Regions from separate parts of the Streptomyces sp. NPDC088147 genome, predicted to be linked through region 2. Evidence: riboswitches for the same ligand, from Rfam matches in the RefSeq annotation. Region 2 holds a riboswitch; each other region holds the start of a gene.

Region 1 (7,507 bases), on a different contig from region 2:
TGATGGCGAGGAATTTCATGACGCCGCTCGCTCGTCGCGCACCTCGTCCGGGTGGGCCAGGCCGAGGTGCTCGCGCAGCGTGGTGCCCTCGTACTCCGTGCGGTACACACCGCGTTCCTGGAGCAGGGGGACGACCTGGTCGGCGAAGGAGTCGAGACCGCCGGGGGTGATGTGCGGGACGAGGATGAATCCGTCGCTGGCGTCGGCCTGGACCAGGTCGTTGACGGACTCGGCGACGGTGGCGGGGGAACCGACGAAGCTCTGCCGGTTGCCGATCTCGATGACCAGGTCACGGATCGACCACGTGTTCGCGGCGGCGAGTTCGCGCCACTCGCGGGCCGTGGCCAGCGGGTCGCGGTACATCCGTACCTGGGCGCGCCCGCGGGCGATGGTGTGCTCGCCGAGGTCGGGGTCGATGTCGGGCAGCGGGCCGTCCGGGTCGTACGCGGACAGGTCGCGGTTCCAGACGAATTCCAGGTGCTTGATGGCCGTGGCCCCGCTCACCTGCTGGCGGCGCACCACCCGGGCCAGTTCCTCCGCCTCGGCGTCGGTGTCTCCGAGCACGAAGCTCGCGGCGGGCAGGATCAGCAGCTGGTCGTGGGTGCGGCCGTACCGGGCCAGGCGGCCCTTGACGTCGGCGTAGAACGCCTGGCCCTCCTTGAGAGTGGCATACCGGCTGAAGATGGCGTCGGCGCTCGACGCGGCGAACTCGCGTCCCTCGTCGGAGTCCCCAGCCTGGAAGATCACCGGACGGCCCTGCGGGCTGCGCGGGACGTTGAACTGCCCCCGGATGTCGAAGTGCCGGCCCTGGTGGACGAAGGCTCCGGCCTGCGCGTCCCGCAGGAAGGTACCGGTCTCCTGGTCGGCGACGATCTCGTTCCCGTGCCAGGAGTCGAAGAGTTCGTTCGCGGTGGAGAGGAACTCCTTGGCACGCGAGTAGCGCTCCTCCTGCGGGAGGAAGCCGCCGCGCCGGAAGTTCTCGCCGGTGAAGGCGTCCCAGGAGGTGACCACGTTCCAGGCGGCCCGTCCGCCCGAGAGGTGGTCGAGGCTGGCGAACTGGCGGGCCACCTCGTAGGGCTCGTTGAAGGTGGAGTTGATGGTGCCGGTGAGGCCGAGGTGTTCGGTGACGGCGGCCAGCGCGGCGAGGACGGTGAAGGTGTCGGGGCGGCCGACGACGTCCAAGTCGTATATCTTTCCGCCCTGTTCGCGCAGCCGCAGTCCCTCGGCGAGGAACAGGAAGTCGAACTTGGCGCGTTCGGCGGTTTTCGCGAGGTGCGCGAAGGAACTGAACTCGATGTGGCTGCCGGCCTCGGGGTCGCTCCACACGGTGGTGTTGTTGACGCCGGGGAAATGGGCCGCGAGATGGATCTGCTTGAGCGGCTTGCTCATGGGACGAGGCTCCTTCGGGCTCAGGCGGTCGTGGCGGCGGCGTAGCGGTTGGCCGGGCGGGAGAGCCCGAGCAGCCCGCGCAGGGTGTCGGCCTCGTACGCGCGGCGGAAGGCGCCCCGGCGCTGGAGTTCGGGGACCAGGCCCTGGGTGATCGCCGGAAGGTCGTGACCGGCGACGGCGGGACGCAGCCGGAAGCCGGACAGCCCCGCCGACTCCAGTTCCTGTAGCAGATCGGCGAGCTGGGCGGGGGTGCCGGTGAAGATCCGGGCGTCGCTGGTGTACGGGGATCCCGCGAGGGTGTCCAGGCGCTCCCGGCGGGCCGCGGCCTCGGCGGGATCGTCGTCGAGGAAGACCACCAGGTCGCCGAAGATGTGCAGGGTCTCGTGGGCGCGGCCGGCCGCGGTCTGCTCGGCGCGGATCTCCTCGACGACGGCTCGGGCCCGGCCGGCGTCGGACGGGGTGACGTAACCGATGTCGGCGGCCCGTGCCACCAGCCGGTAGGTACTGGTCGCGTGGGCCAGGGCACTGACGAGTGGCTGGCCCTGGGGCGGGCGGGGCGTGATGGAGGGGCCCTTGACGCTGAAGTGCCTGCCCTCGAAGTCGATGTAGTGCAGCTTGTCGCGGTCGATGAAGCGGCCGGTGGCGACGTCCCGGATCTCCGCGTCGTCCTCCCAGCTGTCCCAGAGCCGGCGCACGACCTCGACGTAGTCCGCGGCCTCGTCGAAGGCATCGTCCACGACTTCGCGTACCACGGGCGTGTCGTAGTCCTCCCGGCGGAACGGCGGGAACGTACGGCGTCCGAAGTGCGCGGCCTCGTTCTGGCGTGCCGTGATCTGTACACGCAGGCCCGCGCGGCCGGTGCTCACATAGTCGAGGGTGGCGATCGCCTTGGAGATGTGGAACGGCTCGGTGTGGGTGGCCACGACCGTCGGCACCACACCGATGTGGTGCGTCAGCGGGGCGACCCGCGCGGCGATGAGGACGGCGTCCAGACGGCCGCGGACCTGGTCGGTGCGGCCGTCGGGTTCGGTGAAGGAGGAGGACTGGAGGCCGAGCGCGTCCTCGATGGTCACGAAGTCGAGCAGACCGCGCTCGGCCTCGGTCACGAGGTCGGTCCAGTAGGCGGCGGTGAGCAGTTCACCGGGGCGGGCGACGGGCTCGCGCCAGGCGGCCGGGTGCCAGCCGGCACCGTCGAGGGCGACGGCGAGGTGCAGCGGGGAGGGTGACGAGGACAAGGGAGTGACGCCTTCCTGATCAGCCGTACGAGGGAGCCGACACCCGTACTCAGGGTGCGGCTGGAGGACAACAGGTCACGAGCAACAGAGCGCGCCGGCCACGCGCAGCAGGTCGATGTGTGTCCGGGAGTACAGATGCAGGCGGCGGGGCGGGGCGGGTTTCACGGCACGGCGGCAGGACACGGGACGCATGTACCTCACCTCCGCCCTTCCGGCCCGGCGGCCCCAGGGCCCCGGGGCCTTGCCGGCCTCACGCCGGCGGCTCCCTCAGAGCTCGCCGCACGGAACTGAACAACGACAACAGCGCGGCTATTCCCTTTCTTCCGGCCGCCGGGATTTCTTCTCCTTCCCGCCGGCCCGCTGCGCGTCGACGCGAGTGACCATCAGGTGAGACCGTGCGCCCGGCTTTCTTGACGGCGTCACGGAGCGCACCGAGACTGATGTGGACGGTCACGATTGTCAGCGCCACGGCGCGGGTTCGCCCGCTCATGTGGTCATCGGCCCCGGCCCGCCGACAGGCAACCCTTCCACCGCGACGGGGTGCTCCGGGTGACGACCGGGTCCCGCCGGCGCGGCGGGGCAAGCGCGGTCTCGCGTCTCGCGAGCCCCGGAGGTGGGAACGGGTGGCAATGCCCAGGAACGGCTTGACGAGGCGCCTGCACATCGATCTGTTGCGTGTCTCCAGCGCTTACTGATCCGCCGACGGTCCGTGCGGTCCGGATCCGTGCGATCCCGGACCTGTGCGATCCCGGACCCGTGTGATCCGGACCCGTGCGAAAAGCGCAGTCGCTCCGCATCCGGCCGCTGGTGCCCACAAGGCGGCGGTGGCTTCCTCGTTCCCCCAAGGGAGAGTCATGCCCGAGACAGCTTTGCGTAGTTCCAGCACGGCCACCTCCGGTGGCTGTCACCAGAGTCCGTCCGCGTCGAGGCCTCGCCCCAGGGGAGCCACCGCGTCGCCCCGCCCGCACCGCTTCCCCAGCCGGATCGGTGTCGGTCTTGCCGGTGGCTTCTACCCGGCGCCGCACCGCTACGATCTCTACCTGTCGGCGTGTTGTCCCCGCTCACTGCGCATCTCGATCACCCTCGACCTGCTCGGCCTGAAGGACACGGTCGGCACCATGCTCCTGACGCATCCCACCGAGACGCCCGACGCCTTCGCCTCACTGCGCGGCGCGTACGAGGCCACGGTGCATCACTACGACGGGCCGCTGACCGCGCCCGCGCTGCGCGACCGCTGGAGCGGACGCATCGTCAGCAACGACACCGACGGTATCCTCCGCGACCTCGCGAGCCTGTTCTCCGGCCACGACGAAGCCCGCCCCTCCCCCCTCGGCCCGCCGGCCCTCGCTCCGGACATCGACGCCCTCCGCGACCTGCTGGACCGGAACATCACCCCGGCTGCCCAGCCCTCGGGACGATCGGCGGCGCTGAGCCTGCTGGACCGTCAACTCACCTCGCGGCCGTATGTGTTGGGCGGAGATCTGACGGCTGCGGACGTGGACCTGTGGGTGGCGCTCGTCCATCTCGGCCCGGCCGGCACCCTCAGCTCGTACCCCCGGCTCCGGGACTACGTACGCCGCCTGGGCGACCACCCGGCCTTCCGGGGCAGGATCGAGGCGGTACCCGACGCGGCGTGAGCCCCGGCGGGACCGTGGTGGTCGACTCGCGGACCGTCACGGAGGACGGAGCGGGTGGTGACCGAACTCGCCACTGACGGGGGCGCGAGCGCGCGGCAGCCCGGTGCGAACGGCTGATCCTGGAGCGGTACGGGTCCGGACCACCGGCTCGGGACATGGACCGTCATGCGGTGTCGGCGGAGAGCGCCTTCATGCTGACGTAGCTGGTCACCGTGGCCACACTCGGCCCGGTCGACGCGTGGCTGCTACTGCGCGGCATGCGTACCCTGCCGCTCCGGATGCCGCGCCACAACGCCAACGGCCTGGCGCTCGCGGAGGCGCTGAACGGGCATCCGGCGGTGGCGACGGTGCACTATCCCGGTCTGGCGGCCCACCCGCAGCACACGCTGGCCGCCGACCAGATGAGCGGTTTCGGCGGGGTGCTCGGCATCGAGTTCGCCGGTGGTTTCGAGCGGGCCGACGCCTTCCTCGGCCGGCTGCGGTACCCCCGCCGGTCGGCCGGCCTCGGCGGCGTGGAATCGCTGGCCGTGCATCCGGCGTCCATGTGGCGCGGGATGCTCAGCGAGGAACAGATCGCGGTATCGGTTCCGCCGGGCCTGGTCCGGTCGGCGGCGGGCACGGAGGACACGGCCGACTTGGTCGCCGACGCGCTCGCCGCGGCCGACGCGCTGCTCGACGAAGCCGCGACCACCTGAGCCGGCCGTTCGCGCTGCGGCGGCGACGCCGTTGTACGCCTGGCGAGCGTCCGCGACGGATGCGTGCCGTTGCCCGCCGTCGTCGGGGACGTGGACGGTGTGGCACGGGGTGCTCCGGACGCGGGAGCCTACCGCTCGGGTGGGCCGAAGCGATGAAGCTCTACCTGGACTCCCCAGTCCCGGGCCAGCTCCGCGATGCCCTCCACGGCATCCGCCAAGGCGGCCCTGAGCCGGGCAAGCTCGGGCCAGCGCCGCTCCCTGTCAGGTGCGGCGTCGACCGCCCGCCAGGCGGCACGGTACGCCTCCTCCAACGGAGTGACCCTCTCGTCGTACTCGATGATGCTGTCCAGCGGGAAGGCCGATCCGCGACGCCGTGTGTCGGCCATGTCCAACTGGGCGGTGACCGAGAGGAGATCACCCACCAGCTTCACATGGACCACACCGACCTTCCGGCTCACCAGTATGTCGGCCAGCACCGCGTTCCAGTGCTCTTCTCCGTCCAGCATCTCTTCCCCGATCGCAGGTTCTTCGCCATTCCGCACAGTCTCGCAGCCCCGGCTCGTCCCCCTCGGGAAGGTCGCGACGGAGCGCCTCCACAGTCCCACCCACCACTCGCGTAGCACTATGCGATCGTTCGGTCGCGGATTGTCAGTGCTGAGTGCTTGGATGTTCGCCGGCGCGGGGAGCGCCGGTCCGTTCAAGGGGAGAGTTATGTGGACTGACGTCCGTGTGAAGCGCAGTGGCCACCAGGTCTCAGGGGGCCGACAGTTCGCGGACCGGGTACTGCGGGCGGTCATGTTGCCGAGGCCGGCGTGCTTACGTGACGGGCCGACCCGAGGCGCGGACGTCATGGGTGGTTCCGGGGCGGGACGGTGACCCGGCGCAGGCCGCCGGCCCGGCGTCGTCCCGCGGCGCGGCGCGGCAGGGCGGCCGGGCGTCGGACGCGCGGGAAGCAGTCCGCGCGGATCGAAGGCGTGGGACTGCTGCTCATCGCGGTGGCAGGGGTGTCGGTCGCGGTGGCGGTGGTGCAGTGGCTGGCGGCGCATGGGTGGGTGCTGGTGGTCCTGGGTGTGCCGGCGGCCGGAGCCGCGGTGGCCTGGGCGCACTGGCGTGGACAGCACGCGCGGTGGGCGCGGGTGAAGGAGCGGGGGCTTCGCTACCAGCTCGCACAGCTGGACGCCCTGGGCCACCGGGAGTTCGAGTACGCGGTGCGGGATCTGATGAAGCGGGACGGCTGCCGCGACGCGGTCCAGGTGGGCGGCCGTGGGGACAACGGAGCGGACGTGAAGGCCACCGATCCGCTCGGGCGCCGCTGGGTCATCCAGTGCAAACACCGCCGGGCCGGCTGGTCCGGGTCCGCGATCGGCACCCCCGACCTCCACGTCCTCAACGGAACGGGCCGCCAGCTCCACGGCGGCGATGTCATCGTCCTCGTCACGAACGGCCGCTTCAGCTCGAAGTGCCCTCCGTACGCGAAGTCCCAGCGCCTCCACCTCGTCGACCGGCATCTGCTGGGCGAATGGGCCGCAGGGTCCCGGCCCCTGTGGGAGATCCTCAACCGGCTGCCACCGCCCCGTAAGCCCTCCGCCCTGTCCTGACCGGAACCGGCGGCCCGGTACTCCGGTGGCTCCCGGCCGGGCCGGAAGCCGCTCACCGAGGTGTGGCAGGTTACGCGCCGGCCTGCCGGGTGTCGTAGCGTGCGCGGGCCTCGTCGACCTCGTCGGTCTTGTCCACGGCCCAGTCCCGCACCTGGGACAGCAGGCCGTAGAGCCCTTGCCCGAGCGGGGTCAACTCGTAGTCGACGCGTACCGGCACCGTCGGTGTGGCCGTCCGCTTCACTATGCCGTCGCGTTCGAGCATGCGCAGGGTCTGGGTGAGCATCTTCTGGCTGACGCCTGGGATTTCGCGGCTGATGTGGCTGTACCGCATCGCGTCGCCGTATGACCCGAGGGTGCACATCGTCAGGCTGACCCACCGGTTGCTGATCGTCGAGAGCAAGCCACCGCGGGACACGGGTGATCAGAAGACGTAGGGGAGGTCGTGCAGGACGTCCAGGTGACGGATGTGCCAGACGCCGTCGGTTCGGCGGAAGGCGAAGCGGTAGTAGCCGGACTCGATGGGCTTGATGGCGCCTTGGGCGCCGAAGGTGCCGGCGGGCCACCCGCCCTCGGGCTCGCTGGTCGCGGTGACGTCGAAGGTGATGAACTGGGTGTCGATGCTCGCCTCGTCGCCATCCACGGAGACCAGATGGTCGTAGGTGGTGTGGTGGCTCCAGCCCAGGGGCGCGTGCGGCGCCATCGCCGTGGACATGGCCGTCGCGATCTGCGCCCCTCCGGAGAGGGTTCCCAGCAACTCCGTCCCGTCGGGCCCGCGGTAGTGGATCTCGACGGCGGCGTCGGCCTCGAAGAGCTTCGACAGTGTCTCGCCGTCGCGCCAGTCCGCGGCCCGGGTGTACCGGGAGACGATCTCTCTGATCTCGTTTTCCGTGCTCATGGCGTTCTCCGGTTCTCTCAGTGGTGCCTGTCGTTGTCCGGGTTCGTGCGGCAGGTGG
Region 2 (7,507 bases):
CGCTCCACGCTGTGGCGCAAGGGCAAAGAGCTCATCAACATGAACACGAATGAGCCGCTGCGCCCCGAGGACATCGTCGTGGGTTCGCTGACCTTCGCCATGCCCGAGGGCCTCGACGAGCACAGCGAGGACTTCCAGAAGCAGATCGCCAAGGCGGCCCTGATGATCGTCCGGATCCAGCCGGACGAGATCAAGGACAAGCGCGAGCTCGAATGGTCCCACCAGGGGATCGTGGCGTACTCGAAGATCTGTACCCATGTCGGCTGCCCGATCAGCCTGTACGAGCAGCAGACGCACCACGTGCTGTGCCCGTGCCACCAGTCCACCTTTGACCTCTCCGACGGCGCCCGCGTCATCTTCGGCCCGGCCGGTCACGCCCTTCCGCAGCTGCGTATCGGTGTGAACGCCGAGGGCAACCTCGAAGCGCTCGGCGACTTCGACGAGCCCGTCGGCCCTGCCTTCTGGGAGCGCGGATGAGTACCGCAGACGACAAGAACCGCAAGGCGCCCGCCGGTGAGCGGGTCGCCGACTGGGCGGACGGCCGGCTGGGCATCTACGGCCTGGCCAAGGCCAACATGCGGAAGATCTTCCCGGACCACTGGTCCTTCATGCTCGGTGAGATCTGCCTCTACAGCTTCATCATCATCATCCTCACGGGTGTGTACCTGACGCTGTTCTTCCACCCGTCGATGAACGAGGTGGAGTACCACGGCAGCTACGTCCCGCTCCAGGGCGTGCTGATGTCGGAGGCGTTCGCCTCCACGATGGACATCAGCTTCGACGTCCGCGGCGGTCTGCTGATCCGGCAGATCCACCACTGGGCCGCGCTGATCTTCCTCGCGGCCATGCTGGTCCACATGATGCGCGTCTTCTTCACGGGCGCGTTCCGCAAGCCGCGCGAGGTCAACTGGCTGTTCGGCTTCCTGCTGTTCGTCCTGGGCATGTTCACCGGGTTCACCGGTTACTCGCTCCCGGACGACCTGCTCTCCGGTACCGGTGTCCGGTTCATGCAGGGCGCGGTCCTGTCGGTGCCGGTCGTCGGAACGTATCTGTCGATGTTCCTGTTCGGCGGGGAGTTCCCCGGCGGCGACTTCGTGGCCCGGTTCTACTCGGTCCACATCCTGTTGCTGCCCGGCATCATGCTCGGCCTCGTGGTGGCCCACCTGATCCTGGTCTTCTACCACAAGCACACGCAGTTCGCGGGCCCCGGCCGTACGAACAAGAACGTCGTGGGCATGCCGCTGCTGCCGGTCTACATGGCGAAGGCCGGAGGCTTCTTCTTCCTGGTCTTCGGTGTGATCGCGATCGTCTCCGCGATCGCCACGATCAACCCGATCTGGGCCCTCGGCCCGTACCGCCCCGACCAGGTCTCCACCGGCGCCCAGCCCGACTGGTACATGGGCTTCTCCGAGGGACTCATCCGTGTGATGCCCGGCTGGGAGATCAACTTCGCCGGACACACCCTCGCCCTGGGTGTCTTCATCCCGCTGGTGATCTTCCCGCTGGTACTGGTCGCGATCGCGGTCTATCCGTTCATCGAGTCCTGGGTCACCCGTGACAACCGCGAGCACCACATCCTGGACCGCCCGCGCAACGCACCGACCCGTACGGCCTTCGGTGTGGCGTGGCTGACCTGGTACTTCATCCTGCTGGTGGGTGGCGGTAACGACCTGTGGGCGACGCACTTCCATCTGTCGATCAACGCGATCACCTGGTTCGTCCGGATCGCCTTCTTCGCCGGACCGGTCATCGCCTTCATCGTCACCAAGCGGATCTGCCTGGGTCTCCAGCGGCGCGACGCCGAGAAGGTGCTGCACGGACGCGAGTCCGGTGTCATCAAGCGGCTGCCGCACGGTGAGTTCATCGAGGTCCACACCCCGCTGGAGCAGGGAGACCTGCACAAGCTCACCGCGCACGAGCAGTACACGCCGGCCGAGATCGGCCCCACGGTCGACGAGAACGGCGTGGAGCGCAAGGTGAGCCCCGGCGAGAAGCTCCGGACGAAGCTCAGCAAGGGCTACTACGGCGAGGGCAACCAGATTCCCAAGCCCACCGCCGAGGAATACAAGGAGATCACCAGCGGCCACGGCCACCACTGATCCCACCCGGCCTCACCAGGTCGCCACCACCGAGGGCCCCGGCCCGGTCTCCCGCGAGGGAACCGGCCGGGGCCCTCGGCGTACGTCCTGTTCCGGAGTACGGGCATCCGCCCTGCGCGCCGGTACGCGCCGATAGGCTGACCACAGGCCGCACACAAGGCCCACGCAGTGGAACCGGACACCCAGGAGCGAGCATGAGCGCTGTGACCCCCGTCGGAGGCGACACCACGGCGGCCCGCACCTGGCCCCGCGTACTGGACGCGCTGCTGAGCGGCGCCGACCAGAGCGCGGACGCCACCGCCTGGGCGATGGACCGGATCATGCGCGGCGAGGCCACCGACGCCCAGATCGCCGGCTTCGTCGTCGCGCTGCGGGCCAAGGGGGAGACGGTCGCGGAGATCAGCGGGCTCGTCCGCGCGATGTACGCGCACGCCAACCTGATCGAGGTGCCCGGCAGGACCGTCGACATCGTCGGCACCGGCGGCGACGGCGCCAAGACCGTCAATATCTCGACCATGTCGTCGATCGTGGTCGCCGGCACCGGCGCGAAGGTCGTCAAGCACGGCAACCGCGCCGCGTCCTCGGCGAGCGGAGCCTCCGACGTACTGGAGAAGCTCGGCGTCAACCTGGAACTGACCCCCCAGCGGGTCGCCGAGGTCGCCGAGGAAGCGGGCATCACCTTCTGCTTCGCCGTGAAGTTCCACCCCGCGCTGCGCCATGTGGCCGCCGCGCGAGGCGAGTTGGGCATCCGTACCACCTTCAACTTCCTGGGCCCGCTCACCAACCCGGCGAAGGTACGCGCGCAGGCGACGGGCGTCGCCGACGCCCGGATGGCACCGATCGTCGCGGGCGTACTGGCCGAGCGCGGCTCCTCCGCGCTGGTCTTCCGCGGCGACGACGGCCTCGACGAGCTGACGACCACCGCGACGTCGCGGGTATGGGTCGTCCGCGACGGCAAGGTGTCCGAGGAGACGTTCGACCCGCGGGACGTGGGCCTGGACGTGGTGCCCGTGGAGGCGCTGCGCGGCGCGGACGCGTCGTACAACGCGGATGTCGCGCGGCGGCTGCTGGCGGGGGAGACGGGGCCGGTGCGGGACGCGGTGCTGCTGAACTCGGCGGCGGCGCTGGTGGCGCTGGATCCGACGGGGGAGTCGCTGGAGGCGCAGCTGTCGGCGGGGATGGAGAGGGCGGCGGAGTCGATCGACTCGGGCGAGGCGGGGCGGGCTCTCGCCCGCTGGATCGCGTCGTCGCATTCGTAGCGCCGCGCCTCCCTGGCGGGGGGCGTGGTCCGGGGCGCGTAAGGGTGCGTTTCGGCGGCTGCCGGTTTCCGGGTGCGGGTTGCTGGGTGTGGGTACGGGTGCGTTTCGGCTGGGGCCGGTGGTCGGGGTGCGGGTTGTCGCCGTTCCCGGGCCCCGGCCCACGACAGCGAGACCGCGACCCGGCGACCGCACCCACCCCCACCCCCCCGCCACCCCTATGGCATAATCTCCGGCAAGGTCATGAGCGACAGCGATTAAGGCCCCGGCTCGCTGTCCGGCAACCCTCCGTCCGTGGCGGGGTGCCCCGGGTGAAGACCAGGCCGTAGGCAGCGAGGTCTGCGGCAAGCGCGGACCCCTGCCACCTTTGGGGTCCTGGTCCTCAAGGGAGCAGTCTCGTGAGCAAGCGAATGCGTTAGGGCGATCGCGCCCCCTCTTCAACACCTCCGCACGGTGACCCGTGCGTCGAGGCACACCCCCGCCAGCATCGCGGCGCAGCCGCGCACCGCGGGGACTTGAAGCCGTTCCGACTTGTCCCGCCGGGAGATATCGCCATGTCCGCACGCCCGAACGCCGTCACCACGACCCTCTCCGACGACCCCGCCTGCGCCGCCCCGCTGCCGGTGCTCGGGCGTGAGGTGAGCGTCCCGCTCGTCACCGGTGGCGAGGTCACCTACGCCGCGCTCGACTACGCCGCCAGTGCTCCCGCCCTTCAGCGGGTGTGGGACGACGTCGCCGCGTACGCTCCGTACTACGGCAGTGTCCACCGGGGCGCCGGTTATCTCTCGCAGCTCTCCACGGATCTGTTCGAGAACAGCCGCCGCACGGTCGCGGAGTTCCTCGGCTGCCGCCCCGATGACCAGGTCGTCTTCACCCGCTCGACCACCGACTCGCTCAATCTGCTGGCGGCCGTGCTCCCCGCGGAGTGCGAGGTGTTCGTGTTCGAGACCGAGCATCACGCGTCCCTGCTGCCGTGGCGGGACGCGCAGGTGACGTATCTGAACGCTCCCAGGACGCCGGGCGAGGCCGTCGCCACGCTGGAGCGGGCACTCGCCGGGCGGGGGACCGCGGGGCCGGCGCTGGTCTGTGTGACCGGTGCGTCCAATGTGACCGGCGAGCTGTGGCCCGTACGGGAGTTGGCCGCCGCCGCGCACGCGGGGGGTGCCCGTATCGTGCTGGACGCCGCTCAGCTCGCGCCGCACCACCCCGTGGACATCGCCGAGCTGGAGGTCGACTGGGTGGCCTTCTCCGGGCACAAGCTGTACGCGCCGTTCGGTTCCGGGGTGCTCGCGGGGCGGGCCGACTGGCTCCAGGACGCGGAGCCGTATCTCGCCGGGGGCGGCGCCAGCCGTAAGGTGGCGCGCCGGGCCGATGGCGGGGTGGAGGTCGACTGGCACACCACGGCGGCCCGTCATGAGGCCGGTTCGCCCAATGTCATCGGGGTGTACGCCATCGCCTCGGCCTGCAAGGCGCTGACCGACGCCGGGTTCGACGCGCTGGTGGCGCGCGAGCAGCGGCTCGTGGCCCGGGTGCGGGAGGGGCTGGCCGGGGTGCCCGAGGTGAAGGTGCTCTCGCTGTTCGGTGACGACGCGCCGCGGGTCGGGGTGCTCTCGTTCGTGGTCGAGGGGTGGAACAGCTCGCACTTCGCCGCCGCGCTCTCCGCGGAGTACGGCATCGGCGTACGGGACGGGCTCTTCTGCGCCCACCCGCTGGTACGGACGCTGCTGGGCAGCGACCCGCAGGACCCGGGGGAGTGCGGCGCCCCGGAGGCCGAGCCGGGCGAGCGGTCGCTCAACGCGATCCGGGTCAGCTTCGGGGCCGGGACGCCGGACGAGCATGTGGACCGGTTCGTGCGGGCCGTGCGGGAGCTGGTGACCGACGGCGCGCGGTGGAACTACCGCACGGAGGACGGCCGCTGCGTCCCCGACCGCGGCTGATTCAGGCCGCGACGGGCGCGAGGCGGGTGCCCAGCAGGACCATCCGCAGGGCGCGTTCCGTCGCGTCGGCGAGGAACTCGCCGCCGCGGTCGAGGGCTTCGGGCAGTGCCACCGGCGCGGGCAGGATCGAGCTGTACGCGTCGACCCCCACGGCCCGCACCTCGTGCGCGCCCTGCCCGATGGTGCCGGCCAGAACCAGGACCGGCACTCCGGACGCGTGGGCGCGGCGGGCCACTTCGGCCGGGATCTTGCCGCGTACGGTCTGGTGGTCGAGTGCGCCCTCGGCGGTGATCACCAGATCGGCGCGGGCCAGCCGGGCGTCGAGGTCGAGCCGGTCGAGCAGGACGTCGAAGCGGGGCAGGAGCCGGGCGCCGAGGGCGGCCAGACCGGCTCCCAGACCGCCGGACGCGCCCGTGCCGGGGGCGGTGCGCAGGTCGGTCCCGGGGGACAGGTCCCGGGTGAGGACGGCCGCCCAGTGTTCGAGTGCCAGGGACAGTTCCTCCACCCGGGCCGGGCCGGCGCCCTTCTGCGGGCCGAACACCCGGGCCACCCCGCGCGGACCGCACAGGACGTTGAACGGGTTGCAGGCGACCAGCAGTTCGGTGCCGGACAGCCGCGGGTCGAGTCCGCTCGTATCGATACGGTCGAGTGCGCGCAGCGCCGCGCCGCCCGGGGGCAGCTCCCGGCCGCGGTGGTCCAGGAGCCGGGCGCCCAGTGCGCGCAGCGCCCCGGCGCCGCCGTCGGACGTACCGGAGTCACCGCAGCCGACGAGGACGCGCCGGACGCCCAGGTCCAGCGCGGCGCCGATGAGCTGGCCGACGCCGTGGGTCGTGGTGGTGCCGGGGTCGCGCCGGTCGGCCGGGACGAGCGAGAGACCCGCGACGGCGGCCATCTCGACGACGGCGGTCGCCGTACCGGGCGCGGTGTTCCCGAGGAGCGCGAAGTGGCTGCCGACGGGGTCTCCGACCGGGCCGGTCGCGGTGTACGGGACCAGTCGGCCGCCGGTCGCGGCGGCCAGCGCCTCGGCGGTGCCCTCGCCCCCGTCCACCAGCGGGATCAGATCGACCTCCGCGTCGGGGACCACCCTGAGCAGGCCCTCGGCGATGGACTCGGCGACCTGGCGGGCGGAGAGGGATTCCTTGAAGCCGCTGGGCGCGATGGCGATGCGGTAGCTCATGGCTGGGTCTCCAGACGAACGGGCACGCCGAGCAGTGGCCAGACGGCGAGGGCGAAGAGCAGGACGAGGGCTGCTGTGAGCGGTGCGAGCACGGCGGAGAGCCGGAGCAGATCACGCGGGGTGTAGGTGGGGGTGCCGGGCAGGTCGGCGAAGAGCGCGACGGGTTTCGCGGAGGCGGGCAGGGTGTGGCAGAACCCGGCCGCGGCCGTGGAGGCGAGTGCGGCGGCCATCGGGTTGACGCCGGCGCCGATGGCCGCGACGACCACCAGCGGGACCAGGACGGAGGATCTGGCCGAGCGGGACTGAAGGGCCAGATGGGCGGCCGTACTGATCAGCACCACCCCGGTGAGGAACGCCCACGGGGGGACGGCGGAGCCGCCGGGCACCCAGCTGACCAGCCAGGCGGCGGCTCCCGACTCGGCGAGGGCGACCCCCATCGCCATGGTCGCCGCCATGAAGAGCAGCAGCGGCCAGGGCACCGTCCGCAGACCGTCCTTGAGGCCGACGGTCCCGAGCGCGGGGGACGCGGCGACGACCGCGCCGATCAGCGCGACCACCGCGGGGGACACCCCGTGCAGTGGCTCGCTGCACCACAGCACGACCACGGTCCCGAGCAGCAGCGCGCACCGCGCCTCCGACGAGGTCAGCGGGCCGTCGACCGGGGTGCCCGAATGTTCCTGGATCTCCGCGGCGGTGATGTGGACGGGTCCGCGCCGGTCGGCGCGTGTGGTGGTCGTCAGGAGTACCGCCTCGGCGGCGAGATGCGAGGAGACGACGGCGAGCGGCAGCCCCAGCAGCAGCCATTCGACAAAGCCGAGCCGCTGTCCGGTCTGCTCCCACAGCACGCTGACGGTGATCAGATGCGCGCCCGCGCCGATCAGCGTGGCGACGGCGGAGAGCAGGATGACGGTCGGGAAGAGCAGCGCGAGCATGACGACGAGGCGCTTGCGGTCGGCGAGCGCCTTGGCGAGCGCCAGGAAGACCGGCAGGGCGAGGGCCGCCCGCCCGGAGGTGGCCGGTACGGCGAAGGCGGTGACG
Region 3 (7,507 bases), on a different contig from region 2:
CCACGATGGTCGAGGAGGGCGAGGCGCCCGACATCGCACAGGTCGGCTCGTACGCCAACTACGTGAAGCAGGACAAGCTTTACGCGGCCGACGAAGTGCTCTCCGTCCCCACGCAGGCGAACTTCCTCTCCCAGCTCTCCGACGCCGGCAAGGTCAACCGCGTCCAGTACGGACTGCCGTTCGTCGCCTCCACCCGGCTGCTCTTCTACAACACGAAGCTCTTCGACCAGGCCGGTCTCGACGCCCCGAAGAACTGGGACGACATCCAGGCCGACGCCGAGGCGCTCAAGTCCATCGGTGTGACCACGCCGTTCGCGCTGCCGCTGGGCTCCGAGGAGGCACAGGGCGAGACCCTGATGTGGCTGCTGAGCGGCGGAGGCGGCTACACGGACACCGCCGACGGCTCGTACAACATCGACTCGCAGCAGAACATCAAGACGTTCGAGTGGTTGCAGAAGCAGCTCGTCGGCAAGGGGCTGACCGGCCCCGTCGCCCCCGGGAAGCTCGACCGCGCCATCGCGTTCAAGGCGTTCACCAGCGGTCAGGTCGGCATGCTCAACGGGCATCCCTCCCTGATGGAGGAGGCCGCCAAGCAGGGCGTCAAGGTCGGGATGGTGCCGCTGCCCGGCGTCAACGGCAAGGCCAAGGCGTCCATGGGCGTGGCCGACTGGATGATGGCCTTCAAGCAGAACGGCCACCGCACGGCGATCGGCACGTTCCTGGACTTCGCGTACGACGACAAGAACGTGATGTCCTTCGCCGCGCAGTACGACCTGCTGCCGGTCACCTACAGCGCGAACGAGGCGATGGCGGCGGACCCGCAGTACGGGGACCTGCGCAAGTTCCTGGACGCGCTGCCCACCTCCGAGCTGCTCCCGTACGGCAAGAACTCGTGGGCGAGCGTGAGCGAGAGCTTCAAGAAGAACATCGGCAAGGCCGTCGAGCCCGGCGCCAGCCCGTCGAACGTCCTCGGGGGGATCGCCAGGGACGCGGCGGCGGCCGAGGCCGCCGAGTAGCGTGTGGTCATATGACCGCGCCTGAGCCCGCCGAGTCCGCCGAGCCCGGCGGTCCCGCCGCTCCCGCCGAGCCCTCGGGGCTGTCCGAGCGGGACCGCGCCGTACTCGCCATGGAGCGGCGCGGCTGGCCGGGGCCCGGCGCCAAGGAGCGGGCGATCAGGGAGGGGCTCGGCCTGTCGCCGACCCGCTACTACCAGCTGCTGGGCGCGCTGCTGGACGATCCGCTGGCGCTGGAGCACGACCCGGTGACGGTGAACAGGCTGCGGCGGATCAGGGACGAGAAGCGCCGCCGCCGTTAGGGCAGAGGCCGCCGGGGAAGCCCCATTGGCCGGACAGGCCCCCCGCGGCGGCGGGCGCCGATAGGCTCGGGGGCATGGGCAGCACCCCGTACCCCCTGCCGAAACCGGCCACCCCCGCAGGCGCCGACGCTCTGGCCGCGCTCCTCGCGCGGCCGGGCGAGGCCGTCGTCGCGTTCGACTTCGACGGCACCCTCGCCGAGATCGTCCCCGACCCCGAACAGGCCCGCGCGCACCCGCGCGCCGTCCCCGCCCTCGCCGCGCTCGCGCCGCACGTCGCGTCGGTCGCGGTCGTCACCGGCCGCCCGGCCGGGGTCGCCGTGCGGTACGGCGGCTTCGCCGGAGTGCCGGGCCTGGACCATCTCGTGGTCCTCGGCCACTACGGCGCCGAGCGCTGGGACGCCGTCTCCGGCTCCGTCCACACCCCCACCCCGCACGAGGGCGTCGCGGCGGCCCGCGCCGAACTCCCCGGCGTCCTCGACCGGTTCGGTGCCTGGCGCGGCACATGGATCGAGGAGAAGGGCCAGGCGGTCGCGGTCCACACCCGCCGCGCCTCCGACCCGCAGGCCGCCTTCGACGCCCTGCGCGACCCGCTCACCGAACTGGCGGCCCGCCACGGCCTGATCGTCGAACCGGGCCGGATGGTCCTGGAGCTGCGCCCGCCCGGCGTGGACAAGGGCGTGGCACTGCTGGAGTACGTACGCGAGGTCGGCGCCAGGACGGTCCTGTACGCGGGCGACGACCTGGGCGACCTCCCGGCCTACGCGGCGGTGGAGAAGCTCCGCTCGGACGGCTGCCACGGCCTGCTGATCTGTAGCGGCACGGAAGTACCCGAACTGGCCGAGCGCGCCGACCTGCTGCTGCCGGGACCGGCGGCGCTGGCGGACTTCCTGGCCGCGCTGGCGGAGGCGATGGCCTGAGAGACGGCCGGCGCGCCCGGTCCGGAGCCCCCCCGGGCGCGTCGGGCGCCGTCAGGCGCGCAGCGCCGTCAGCTGGTCCAGGAACCACTGCTTCGGCGGCAGCGCCGTCGCCGCCGCGGCCAGCCGCTTGGCGCGTTCCGCGCGCTCGGCGGCCGGCATGGTCAGCGCCTCGTGGAGGGCCGTCGCCGTGGCGCTGATGTCGTACGGGTTCACCACGAGCGCGTCCTCGCCCAGCTCCTCGTACGCCCCCGCCTCCCGCGACAGCACCAGCGCGCAGCCGCGCTCGGAGACGAGGGGGATCTCCTTCGCGACCAGGTTCATGCCGTCGCGGATCGGGTTGACCAGCGCCACGTCCGCCAGCCGGTAGGCGCCCAGGGAGCGGGCGAAGTCGTCCTGGACATGGAGGACGACCGGGACCCAGCCCTCCGTGCCGAACTCGGCGTTGATCCCGTCGGCCACCCGCTGGACCTCGGCGGTGTACTCGCGGTAGACCGCCAGGTCCTGCCGGGACGGGTAGGCGAAGGCGACATGGACGACGCGTTCGCGCCATTCGGGACGGTCGGTCAGCAGCAGCCGGTAGGCGAGCAGCCCGCGCACGATGTTCTTCGACAGTTCCGTACGGTCCACCCGGACGATGGTCTTCCGCTCCTCGCCCGCGCTCGTACGGCCGATCTGCCCGCGCAGGGTGACGATCCGCTCGTCCACGTCGGGGCGGTGCGCGCGCTCGCGCAGGAAGTCGCCGTCCGCGCCGAGGCCGTGCACACCGATCGCGGTGTTGCCCGTGCCGCCCAGCAGCTCCGTACAGCACGCCGTGAAGGCGTTTGCCCACCGGTGCGTCAGGAAGGCCGCGCGGTCCGCGCCGAGGATGCCGCGCAGCAGCTGGCGCGCGATGTCGTCGGGCAGCAGCCGGAAGTAGTCCACCGGCGCCCAGGGCGTGTGCGAGAAGTGCCCGATCCTCAGGTCGGGGCGCAGGGCGCGCAGCATCCCGGGCACCAGCGCCAGGTGGTAGTCCTGCACCAGCACGGCCGCGCCGTCGGCCGCCTCGTCGGCCAGCGCCTCCGCGAAGGCGCGGTTGTACGTCTCGTACGACGCCCACCGCGCGCGGAACTCCGGGCCGAACGACGGCTCCAGCGGGGTCTGGTAGAGCAGGTGGTGGACGAACCAGAGCGCGCTGTTGGCGACGCCGTTGTACGCGTCCGCGTACACCTCCGGCGCGATGCCCAGCATCCGTACCCGCTGGCCGCCGGTGTCGCCGGTGTCGAGCCGGCCGCCCGTGCGCCGTACCGCCTCGCGGTCGCCGTCCCCGAGCGCCGCGCACACCCACACCGCGTCCGCGTCCTGCCCGATGGCCGACAGGCCGGACACCAGCCCGCCGCCGCCCCGCTTGGCCTCCAGCGCGCCGTCGTCGCGCAGCGTGTACGAGACGGGGCCGCGGTTGGACGCGACGAGGACCTGGGCCTGGGAGGGCGGCTCGGTAACCATGTGCCGAAACCTAGCCCGTCACGGAAACGCTCAAACGTACGGACGCGGCCATGTCGGCGGCTGTGTCGACCGTCACGGAGGCGGCACCGCCGTCAGTCCCGCCGGCGTCACGGGGACGCCACCGCCGTCAGCCCCGCCACCGTCACGGAGGCGCCACCGCCGTCAGTCCCGACGGCCGCGCAGGGCGGCCAGCGCGACCACCCCGGCGCCGCTCAGCGCGAGCACCACCCCGCCCAGCAGCCACAGTCGCTCGGTGGCGCTTCCCGCCCCGGCCATTCCCGCCTCGGCCAGGTGCGCGTGCACGGCGGCGGCCAGCGGCCCGGTCAGCGCTCCAGCCCACACATGATTCATGCCCATAACCGGGCAATCTAGATAATTCACATGATCGCACTCCGTTACGCCGCGCGTCCGGCCGTGTACTCCGCGATCTCCCGCACCGGCGGCCGTTCCTCCGTGTCCACCGCGTGCGTACGCGGCACGAAACCGTGCTCGCCGCGCTCGAACTGCGTCAGCTCCGGCCGTACCAAGTGCGCCCGGGACAGCCTCAGCTGCGCCGTACGGTAGATCGCCGCGGCCATCCGCCCCAGCGCCCGTTCGTCCTGGTGGCGGTGGATCCGCACCCCGACGTCGACCTGCCCCAGCGCGTCGAGACCCGCCGTGTGCAGCGCGTCCACGAGCAGCCCCAGCTCCACGCCGTACCCGACGGGGAACGGCAGCCGTTCCAGCAGCGAGCGCCGCGCCGCGTACTCACCACCGAGCGGCTGTACGAAACCGGCCAGCCGGGGCCAGTGCAGATTGAGCAGCGGCCGGGCCACCAACTCGGTCACGCGCCCGCCCTGACCGCCCTGGCTCCCCCGACCTTCCTGGCTCCCCTGGCCACCCTGGCTCTCCCGGTCTCCCTGACCGGGGTGTCCAGCCGCGGGCTGGAGCAGCGGGCGGTCGTACATCGCCTTGACGAACTGCACGTCCTGGTCGGTCAGCAGCGGCCCCACGATCCCCGACACGAAATCGGCCGAAAACCTCCGCAGATCGGCGTCCACGAAGCACACGACCTCGCCGCTCGTCACCAGCAGCGACCGCCACAGCACCTCGCCCTTGCCGGGCAGGGCCGGCAGCCGCGGCAGTATCGCGTCCCGGTGCTCCACGCGCGCTCCCGCCGCCTCGGCGACCGCGGCCGTACGGTCGGTGGAACCGGAATCGACCACCACCAGTTCATCGACGAGCCGCACCCGCTCCATCAGTTCGCGCCGGATCACGGACACGATCTCGCCGACCGTCTCCTCCTCGTTCAGCGCCGGAAGGACCACACTCACCGTCGTCCCGCGCGCGGCCTTCGCCACCATCAGCCGGTCGAGCGGGCGGTCGGCCACGGACCAGGAACGCCTGGTCAGCCAGTGCTCCACCTCTTCCAGCACGGTCGGTACTCCCTGTGCGTGTGCCATGAACGTGATCCATCTCGCGGTGCGGACCACTATCTCAACCGTCCGTTCCTTCGGTTACAGTCTTGAACAACACGAATGACCCACGCATGCCGGGGGTCGTTACGTGGAAAAACGCACCGGACCCCGGGTCCGGTGCCATAGCGCTCATCCAGAGGGACTGAGGGAACGGCCCGTTGAAGTCCCGGCAACCCTCCCGCCGACCATTCGAGGTCACGGTGGGGAAGGTGCCAATTCCGTCTCGTGGCGAAGTACGTCGCGAGGAAGATGAGGAGAAAGGGCCTCGCCTCCATGGCTGTGCAGACCGCCGAACAGAACACCGGCTCCGACACCGGCGCCGTTGATCTCGGACCCGCCGCCGCACTCTCGTGCCGCGAATGCGGACAGCGCTTCGACCTCGGACCGATCTTCGCCTGCGCCGACTGTTTCGGGCCGCTCGAAGTCGCGTACGACCTGCCGAGCGGCACCCCCGAAGAGCTGAAGAAGCGCATCGCCGAGGGCCCGGACAACATCTGGCGCTACGCGCCGCTGCTGCCCGTCCCCGCCGACGTGGCCACGAAGCCCAACATCAACCCCGGCTTCACCAAGCTCGTCAAGGCCGACAACCTCGCCCGTGAACTGGGCGTCACCGGCTCCCTCCACATCAAGGACGACTCCGGCAACCCGACGCACTCCTTCAAGGACCGTGTCGTCGCCATCGCCGTCGAGGCCGCCCGCGCCTTCGGATTCACCACGCTCTCCTGCTCCTCCACGGGCAATCTGGCCGGTGCCGTCGGCGCCGCCGCCGCCCGCGCCGGCTTCCGTTCCTGCGTCTTCATCCCGCACGACCTGGAGCAGGGCAAGGTCGTCATGGCGGCGGTGTACGGCGGTGAACTCGTCGGCATCGAGGGCAACTACGACGACGTCAACCGCTTCTGTTCCGAGCTGATCGGCGACCCGCTCGGCGAGGGCTGGGGCTTCGTCAACGTCAACCTGCGCCCGTACTACGGCGAGGGCTCCAAGACGCTGGCGTACGAGATCTGCGAGCAGCTCGGCTGGCGGCTGCCCGACCAGATCGTCGTCCCGATCGCCTCGGGCTCGCAGCTCACGAAGATCGACAAGGGTCTCCAGGAACTGATCAAGCTCGGTCTGGTCGAGGACAAGCCGTACAAGATCTTCGGCGCCCAGGCCGAGGGCTGCTCGCCGGTGTCCACCGCCTTCAAGGCCGGACACGACGTCGTACGGCCGCAGAAGCCGGACACCATCGCCAAGTCCCTGGCGATCGGCAACCCGGCCGACGGCCCGTACGTCCTGGACATCGCCCGCCGTACCGGCGGCGCCGTCGAGGACGTCACCGACGAGCAGATCGTCGACGCGATCAAGCTGCTGGCGCGCACCGAGGGCATCTTCGCGGAGACGGCCGGGGGTGTGACCGTCGGCGTGACGAAGAAGCTGATCGAGGCCGGTGTCCTCGACCCGGCGCTCACCACCGTCGTCCTGAACACCGGCGACGGCCTCAAGACGCTCGACGCCGTCGCCCCGACGACGGGCCCGACGGCGACCATCCGCCCGAGCCTGGACGCGTTCCGCGACGCCGGCCTGGCCGGCAGCTGACGACCACCACGACGTTTCCGACGTTTCGGAAGACGGAAGGCAGAACACCACCATGAGCGTCAACGTCCGCATCCCCACCATTCTCCGTACGTACACCGGCGGCAAGGCCGAGGTCGCCGCCGAGGGGGCGACCCTCTCCGAGGTCATCCAGTCCCTGGAGGCCGACCACCCGGGCATCGCCGGCCGCGTCCTGGACGACCAGGGCAAGCTGCGCCGCTTCGTGAACGTGTACGTGAACGACGACGACGTCCGCTTCGAGCAGGGCCTGGAGACCGCCACCCCGGCCGGCGCCGGCGTCTCGATCATCCCCGCGGTCGCCGGAGGCTGACGCGCCGGATTTGCTCCGCTCTGTGACTGGAACGGCCCCCTCCGTGAGAGAAGCGGAGGGGGCCGTTCTACATGGTTGAGCGGGGTACAGTATGGGAACGCCCCGCTGTCGCCGCCGTCGAAGGCATGCGAGAACGCGACAACATGAGGCCGATGTCGGAGTGCCGTATGCGCCGTAGGTGCGCTTTGCCCGGCCCGACTTGCCCTGGAACGCTGGGAATTCATCTCTATGTGTGTTCGGCCATGCCCAGAATTCTCGTCCGATTGACCTGTTGCAGAGGGCAGTTGGGCAGATACATTCAGCCGCGGTCGACGCGTTCCGGCGCGAAGTGTGGCCCCGTGCAAGGGCCAGTAATAGGGGAGTTAGGCATGGCTCAGGGCACCGTCAAGTGGTTCAACGCGGAGAAGGGCTACGGCTTCATCGCGGTAGACGG

Evidence for each region. Region 2 has a riboswitch for S-adenosylmethionine ahead of ACIOGX_RS09075 (aminotransferase class V-fold PLP-dependent enzyme). Riboswitches for the same ligand answer to the same signal wherever they lie in the genome.
Region 1: it holds a riboswitch for S-adenosylmethionine, as region 2 does, so the genes downstream of both, ACIOGX_RS26725 (glutathione S-transferase family protein) here and ACIOGX_RS09075 (aminotransferase class V-fold PLP-dependent enzyme) in region 2, are expected to answer to the same signal.
Region 3: it holds a riboswitch for S-adenosylmethionine, as region 2 does, so the genes downstream of both, thrC (threonine synthase) here and ACIOGX_RS09075 (aminotransferase class V-fold PLP-dependent enzyme) in region 2, are expected to answer to the same signal.

What each region holds. Positions count from the first base shown of each region.
Region 1 is NZ_JBIUSY010000008.1:89,750-97,256, forward strand. It holds gene ACIOGX_RS26705 (LLM class flavin-dependent oxidoreductase) at 1-19, opposite strand, end outside; gene ACIOGX_RS26710 (NtaA/DmoA family FMN-dependent monooxygenase) at 16-1,389, opposite strand; gene ACIOGX_RS26715 (LLM class flavin-dependent oxidoreductase) at 1,410-2,624, opposite strand; gene ACIOGX_RS26720 (putative leader peptide) at 2,700-2,816, opposite strand; SAM riboswitch class IV at 3,073-3,216, shown strand; gene ACIOGX_RS26725 (glutathione S-transferase family protein) at 3,479-4,261, shown strand; gene ACIOGX_RS26730 (PLP-dependent transferase) at 4,474-4,956, shown strand; gene ACIOGX_RS26735 (hypothetical protein) at 5,085-5,462, opposite strand; gene ACIOGX_RS26740 (restriction endonuclease) at 5,829-6,554, shown strand; gene ACIOGX_RS26745 (winged helix-turn-helix transcriptional regulator) at 6,625-6,885, opposite strand; gene ACIOGX_RS26750 (nuclear transport factor 2 family protein) at 6,976-7,449, opposite strand.
Region 2 is NZ_JBIUSY010000002.1:868,024-875,530, forward strand. It holds gene ACIOGX_RS09060 (ubiquinol-cytochrome c reductase iron-sulfur subunit) at 1-477, shown strand, start outside; gene ACIOGX_RS09065 (ubiquinol-cytochrome c reductase cytochrome b subunit) at 474-2,099, shown strand; gene trpD (anthranilate phosphoribosyltransferase) at 2,294-3,358, shown strand; SAM riboswitch class IV at 3,595-3,712, shown strand; gene ACIOGX_RS09075 (aminotransferase class V-fold PLP-dependent enzyme) at 3,910-5,292, shown strand; gene ACIOGX_RS09080 (glycerate kinase) at 5,294-6,469, opposite strand; gene ACIOGX_RS09085 (SLC13 family permease) at 6,466-7,507, opposite strand, start outside.
Region 3 is NZ_JBIUSY010000005.1:511,769-519,275, reverse strand. It holds gene ACIOGX_RS20290 (ABC transporter substrate-binding protein) at 1-1,016, shown strand, start outside; gene ACIOGX_RS20285 (DUF3263 domain-containing protein) at 1,028-1,315, shown strand; gene otsB (trehalose-phosphatase) at 1,390-2,232, shown strand; gene ACIOGX_RS20275 (trehalose-6-phosphate synthase) at 2,284-3,714, opposite strand; gene ACIOGX_RS20270 (hypothetical protein) at 3,877-4,071, opposite strand; gene ACIOGX_RS20265 (glucosyl-3-phosphoglycerate synthase) at 4,110-5,129, opposite strand; SAM riboswitch class I at 5,298-5,427, shown strand; gene thrC (threonine synthase) at 5,445-6,746, shown strand; gene ACIOGX_RS20255 (ubiquitin-like small modifier protein 1) at 6,799-7,074, shown strand; gene ACIOGX_RS20250 (cold-shock protein) at 7,443-7,507, shown strand, end outside.